Regions from separate parts of the Pantoea sp. BRR-3P genome, predicted to be linked through region 1. Evidence: predicted binding sites of a transcription regulator. Region 1 holds the regulator's gene; each other region holds the start of a gene.

The links. Region 1 encodes LexA, which represses DNA repair genes until DNA is damaged. Its sites were predicted from a motif close to TNCTGTATGTACATACAGNA; they were not measured.
Region 2: AAGR08_RS10530 (metal-dependent hydrolase) is a predicted target of LexA. The motif match lies at 1,122-1,141, and genes of this name have one in related genera.
Region 3: umuD (translesion error-prone DNA polymerase V autoproteolytic subunit) is a predicted target of LexA. The motif match lies at 831-850, and genes of this name have one in related genera.

The regions. Positions count from the first base shown of each region.
Region 1 covers NZ_CP155066.1:3,692,099-3,694,366, reverse strand. The annotation lists gene AAGR08_RS17120 (diacylglycerol kinase) at 94-462, shown strand; gene lexA (transcriptional repressor LexA) at 568-1,182, shown strand; gene dinF (MATE family efflux transporter DinF) at 1,317-2,268, shown strand, end outside.
Region 2 covers NZ_CP155066.1:2,275,658-2,277,925, reverse strand. The annotation lists gene AAGR08_RS10535 (L-cystine transporter) at 1-357, opposite strand, end outside; gene AAGR08_RS10530 (metal-dependent hydrolase) at 511-1,101, opposite strand; gene kduD (2-dehydro-3-deoxy-D-gluconate 5-dehydrogenase KduD) at 1,242-2,003, opposite strand; gene kduI (5-dehydro-4-deoxy-D-glucuronate isomerase) at 2,016-2,268, opposite strand, start outside.
Region 3 covers NZ_CP155068.1:22,191-24,458, forward strand. The annotation lists partial or broken gene AAGR08_RS22945 (DNA polymerase V subunit UmuC) at 69-293, opposite strand; gene umuD (translesion error-prone DNA polymerase V autoproteolytic subunit) at 302-739, opposite strand; gene AAGR08_RS22955 (metallophosphoesterase) at 915-1,775, shown strand; gene AAGR08_RS22960 (hypothetical protein) at 1,890-2,156, shown strand; gene AAGR08_RS22965 (DUF4440 domain-containing protein) at 2,201-2,268, opposite strand, start outside.

The DNA.
Region 1 (2,268 bases):
CAAGCATACCAGAAAGTGCAGCGAAGATCTGTGGCTCTGCCACCTCATACTGCCCACACATTGACGTCAAAATAGATCAAGGGTTCCATAAACATGGCAAATAACGTCACCGGTATTGTAAGAATAGTGAAAGCAGCCGGTTATTCCTGGCAGGGGCTGCGTGCCGCATGGCAGCACGAGGCGGCATTCCGCCAGGAAGCGATAGCCGCGCTGGTGGCGATTATCGTGGCCTGTTGGCTGGATGTAGACGCCATTTCCCGCGTGCTGATGATTGGCTCCGTGGTACTGATTGTCATTGTCGAAATCCTTAATAGTGCCATTGAATCCGTCGTTGACCGCATTGGCCAGGAGCAACATCCCTTATCAGGGCGCGCCAAAGATATGGGCTCGGCTGCGGTATTGCTGACTATCTTACTGGCTCTTTTTGTTTGGATCGTGCTGCTCTGGACGCATTTGAGATAGCCATTCCAGATTCATCAAACCGCTGATTTTTCCCTCTGTTACGGTTTTCATTTCGCCAATACCTGTATATACTCACAGCGACTGTATAAACAACCAGGGGGCGGGATGAAAGCGTTAACTGCACGGCAGCAACAGGTCTATGACCTGATTCGCGACCATATTAACCAGACGGGCATGCCGCCAACGCGTGCGGAAATTGCTGCGCAACTGGGATTTCGCTCGCCCAATGCTGCTGAAGAGCATCTGAAAGCGCTGGCGCGTAAAGGCGTAATTGAAATTGTTTCCGGCGCATCGCGCGGGATTCGCTTATTAATGGAAGAAGAGCCGAGCGAAGGCTTGCCATTAATTGGCCGTGTCGCTGCGGGCGAGCCGCTGCTGGCACAGGAGCATATTGAAGCGCACTATCAGGTGGATGCAAACCTGTTCAAACCCAGCGCGGATTTCCTGCTGCGTGTGAGCGGTATGTCGATGAAAGACATCGGTATTATGGATGGTGACTTGCTGGCGGTGCATAAAACGCAGGAAGTGCGTAACGGACAGGTGGTCGTAGCGCGCATTGATGACGAAGTCACGGTCAAACGCTGGAAAAAGCAGGGCGCGATTGTCCATCTTCTGCCGGAAAATAACGATTTCCAACCGATTGTGGTAGATACCCGCGAGCAATCACTGACCGTTGAAGGCCTGGCCGTTGGGATCGTGCGTAACGGCGAATGGCTCTGATTCGTTCCTGATTCCCTCCTACTGCGGCGGCGTATGCTGCGCTGGCCGCAGTCTGCTAGTTTCTTCTTTTTGACATTTTCTGCGGCACTGTCGGGCGCAATCACGCTGGTTACCGCAAATAACGGAATGGGCTGATGCAGCTGTTTTCCCCTTCAGATAAAGCGCTTTGGCGGCTGGCGCTGCCGATGATCCTCTCTAACATCACCGTTCCATTGTTGGGCGTGGTGGATACTGCCGTTATTGGTCATCTCGATAGCCCGATTTATCTTGGGGGCGTCGCCGTGGGTACCACGGCAACCAGTTTTCTCTTTATGCTCTTGCTGTTTCTGCGCATGAGTACCACTGGCCTTACCGCGCAGGCGTTTGGTGCCAATGACAAAACGGCGCTGGCACGCGCCCTGACCCAACCGCTGTTGATTGCTTTGGTTTTTGGTTTGCTATTTATGGTGCTGCGAACGCCGGTAAGCAGTTTGGCAGCCGCATTAATGGGCGGCAGCCCAGAAGTGCAGCAGCAGGCCAAAATTTTCATTGAGATTCGCTGGCTTAGCGCGCCCGCCACCTTGGCTAATCTGGTTATTCTTGGTTGGCTGTTAGGCGTGCAGTATGCGCGTGCGCCGATGGTATTGCTTATCGTCGGGAATCTGGTGAATATCCTGCTCGACCTTTTATTTGTCCTTCAGCTGCATTGGGGAGTGGCCGGTGCAGCGGCGGCAACGGCGCTGGCTGAATATGTCACGCTGGGAGTAGGTTTGTGGATGGTGGCGCGCGTACTCAAACTGCGCGGTATTCATTTCGCTCTACTAAAAAGCAGCTGGCGTGGCGATGCCGCGCGGTTGTTCCGTCTTAATCGCGACATCATGCTGCGCTCATTAATGCTTCAAATCTGCTTTGCATCCCTGACCATTCTGGGGGCGCGCATTGGTCCTGATGTGGTGGCGGTTAATGCCGTATTGCTGATGTTCCTCACTTTTACCGCCTACGCGCTAGATGGCTTTGCTTATGCGGTTGAAGCCTGCTCGGGTGAAGCGGTAGGCGCGAAAGATCGCAGTCGATTAATACTTATCTGGCACGCGGCCTGCCGTCAGG
Region 2 (2,268 bases), 1.4 Mb from region 1:
GGAAATCGCGGTTGTCACCAGCAGCACGCCAATGGTTAGCACGCTGATTTTACCCAGCGATGAGGCATTATGCAGACGCGCAACGGCGCTCAGAATCGAAGCGAAAACCAGCGGCATCACAATCATTTGCAACAGCTGAACGTAGCCATTACCGACGATATTGAACCAACCAATTGACGCTTTTACCGTGGCGCTGTTTTCGCCGTAGATGGTTTGCAGCGCCAGACCGAAGGCCACGCCTAATACCAGACCGGTCAGCACGCGCTTTGATAGGCTCCAGCTTTGGTTGCCAATGCGATTCAACAGAATCAGTAGCGCGATAAACGCCACAATATTAATGATTAGGGGAAAATCCATGCTCAACTCCAGAGTGTGCCGCGCCAGCAGATTATGATGGTGCGGATAACAGTAAGTCCCCGTTAGGGAATATTTAGAATGTTATCAGTTCAGCGTTGGGCGGGCTTATACCCAAAAAGAATGTTTTATAACTTTATCGCTGTATTTGAGTGGTTATTGACCGTTTCGACCATTAACCATGCGACCGACGCCATTTTGTAGCGTATTGAACAGTTGTTCCGGCCAGCCATTGGCACCAAAAGAGGGCATTCCGGGCGGGAACCATAAGGCATAACCGACCAGCGCGAGACAAAGCGCGCGTTCAAGTTGGTTACCTTTTTGACTATTAAGAATTGGTAAGCGGAAGCGCCAACGGCAGGGCCACAGCAGCGGCACGCCTGCGGGGGTGAGCATATCGGCCACGATGTGGCTGAGATAGCCAAGCGTCATGCCTTGCAGCACATCAGCGGGCAAAAACCAGTCGGCAGGCACGTTAATCTGGAATAGCCACAACCCCACCGCCACGGCCAGTAAACTGTGAGTAAAGCCGCGGTGACCAAAAGCGCGGGCAATGGGGTGCGATAGCCACCTTAGCCGCTGGCCTAACACGGATTTAGGGTGATCGATATCGGGAAGCAGGCAGGTTAGCAATGCAGCAGGCACCAAATGCCACCAGTCGGCGCTGGCCAGGACTGGCGTCAGTTCCGCACGCTTGGCAAAAATGGCGCTGGCAATGGCAAAAATGATATGGCCTTCGGCCGTCATGATGGAACCTGGCTGCATAAAACTGTCGATGCATCCAGTATAGGGATTTATCCAGTAAATGAGAATGGTGACGCTGTAACGAAGCGTTAATAATTTCTGCTTTCCCGCGCCACAATGACGCGGGAAAATAAGGGGTTAGCTTAGCGTGCTAACCATCCGCCGTCGACAGCCAGCGTGTAACCGTGCACGTAGTTTGCAGCGCTTGAGGCGAGGAAGACAATCGGCCCCATCATGTCGTCAGGAATGCCCCAGCGTCCGGCAGGAATACGGCCTAAAATCTCCTCATTGCGCGCTTCATCACTGCGCAACTGCTCAGTATTATTGGTCGCCATATAACCCGGCGCAATGGCGTTGACGTTGATACCGTGTTTTGCCCATTCATTTGCCATCAGGCGTGTTAAGCCCATCACCGCGCTTTTCGAGGCGGTATAGGAGGGCACGCGAATGCCGCCCTGGAACGAGAGCATTGAGGCAATATTGATGATCTTGCCGCCATGGCCTTGCGCGATAAACTGACGCGCCACCCGCTGCGACAGGAAGAACAGACTCTTACTGTTAATGTTCATCACATCATCCCAATCTTTTTCGCTGAAATTAAGCGCATCTTCGCGGCGAATAATGCCAGCGTTGTTGACCAGAATATCAATACGACCGGCGTGGGCTACCGCCTGTTCAACAACGTGTGGAACCACGGAAGATTGTGTGAGATCGGCCTGTATCGACCAGAAGCGGCGTCCTAGCGCCGCGACTTTAGCTTGGGTATCGTCAGGCCCCGCGCGGTTGACGCCAATAATGTCACAACCCGCCTGCGCTAAACCGAGCGCCATGCCCTGGCCCAGTCCGGTATTGCAGCCAGTAATCAGCGCCACTTTGCCTTCCAGATTAAATGCATTGAGTATCATGATTGCTCCTTGTTAGCGCAGCGCGCTGATGTTGACGTGGTCCATGTCATCAAACACCTGGTTTTCACCTACCATCCCCCAGATAAAGGTATAACGCTGCGTACCGACGCCAGCATGAATCGACCAGCTGGGGGAAATCACCGCCTGCTCATTGTGCACCAGCAAATGACGCGTCTCTTGCGGCTGGCCCATCATGTGGAATACCGCGCTGTCATCGGCCATATCAAAGTAGAAATAGACTTCCATGCGGCGCTCATGCGTGTGA
Region 3 (2,268 bases), on a different replicon from region 1:
TCTCCTCTGACAACAGCTTTGCTGTTCAAAGTTTACTCAATCAATGTTGCATTCCACGTAACTTACTAAAGAGCGTAATTGCTGCTGAACACATGAATTTTCTCAGGATAATCCTGCGTTTTTATCTGGAACCAAGGGGCTCCCATTTTTACATATTTTTTAGCTGCAGCACTGCGCGCAATAACACACCCATCATTATTACTTAATACCACCACGGGTTTACCGCGTAGGTCTGGGCGGAACAGGGTCTCGCAGCTAGCGTAGAAAGAGTTTACGTCTGCCAGTCCAAACATGGCCATGATTACCTCCTGCGCGCGCGTGTGCTGTTGAAAAACCAGGTCACGACGCCAAGAAGTTGTAATTCATCGGGATAAATAACGGAGTAGGCCGGGTTCATAGGCAACAGCGCTAGGCGAGGGTGTAATTGCAAGCGTTTAACAGTAAATTCGCCGCCGACTTCAGCAATAACAATATCACCATGGTTCGCTTCTTCAGCGCGATCAACAACCATGATGTCTCCATCAAACAGCCCCAACTCTTCCATACTGCTGCCACTGGCGCGAACAAAAAAGGTTGAGGCCCGCCGACGTATGCAAAGTTCGTTGAGGTCCAGTTCTGACTCGACATAATCTTGAGCGGGGGAGGGGAATCCCGCGGAGCAGGCATCTCCATAAAAGGGAATTTTTAACGGTGGGCAATACAGTGGCGCCCATAGAAGCGTCAAACCATTATGGTACATGGCCGGTTTCATAACCCGACTCTCCAGACTAAATCCCTTGATTGATGTGCTAATCGCTGTGTGTAGTTCATAAAAAGTCCCCCCTAATTTATACTGTTTATGTATACAGTATTATGGAGTGGGAATTATCTGGCAAGAGGGGGGGATGTGATAGAGGGAGGATGTGACTTGCAAATTGCTGAACGTAGAGAATTTTTTTCTTAAAAAATCTCTTCTGAAAATGGAATGCAAGCTAGTGTCTGTGGCTTACCTTGAGGAATCCGTTCTCAATGTAGATAAACCAACCTGGGAAGCAAATATGCTGATCGCGCAGTTTTCAGATATTCATGCCACGGCTGGTAATGACTCTCTTCATCGGCTTGACCGTGTATTGGCATGGTTAGCCCAAGTGGGACCCGACGTGTTGGTCATTACGGGTGATTTGATCGATGACCAGTGGCTTGAGGGTTATGAGCGGATAGCTTCGCGTCTACGTCAGCAAACCTACCCTGCATTGCTTCTTCCAGGTAATTCTGACCATCGTGGCCAAATGCAATCAGTCTGGGGCTCTCAACAATGGGCGCCTGACTCGCCTGACGGTACACTCAACTTCAATTTTGACTTAGCCGGTCTACATCTACTGGGTGTCGATTCGACGATTGAAAATGAAGATTATGGCTCTGTGCATGGTCAACTTGAGTGGCTGGAAAAGCAGCTTATTAACGACAGGCATTCTCCATCTCTGCTGTTTATGCATCACCACGTTTTTACCTCGGATATACCGGGCTTGGATAAGACGATGTGCAGATGCGTGGACAAGCTAACTGATGTCATCTTACGAGCACCTGGAAAGGTGATGGCTGTTTCAACAGGACACGTTCACCGACCCATTTCGAGTATGCTGGGAGGTAACCCGGCATACGTTTGTGGTTCAGTTTGCCCGGCGAATCCAGTCTGGTTTGGAGCAGAGAGTATTCCCTCAGCTGATGATCCCCCGGCACTGATGATTCATCGTTATGCCGGCAATGTCCTAACTAGTCATCATGTGTCCGTATAAATGCGTGCGAAACAGGAGAGGGGAGGGGAATGATACCTATTTGATAGCTATTGCTTTTATCTTTAATCAGTTGCAGTACATTATGTTTACAGCATTTAGCTAATGGAGGGACTGATGCCACATTACTGCATTCATAAAAAGAATAAGCATACCTTGGTGTTGAACAGAGCGGATGAAAGCAGAGCAACGTTGCTGATCAGTCAGGAGTATGACAAACAGTTTGAAGAAGTTACCGCATCCGATGCTGAAGCTGCACTGCTACGTTTTAGGGATATTTGCAAGGAAGAAAAGACTACGGAGTCTGCATTCGCAACGGGTGGAGTGTTTGTAGCGCTAACGGTTGGATTGAAGGCCGCGGTAAATTCGTTGTTCCTGAAATAAAGGCCCTCAAAAATAGCTTATTGCTAATGCTTCAATAAGCATTATTAAGTTGAACCTGCTTCTGGTGTGCCCTGGTGAAAAGCGAGCTGCCAGCCGTTTTCCTCGCAGAGTA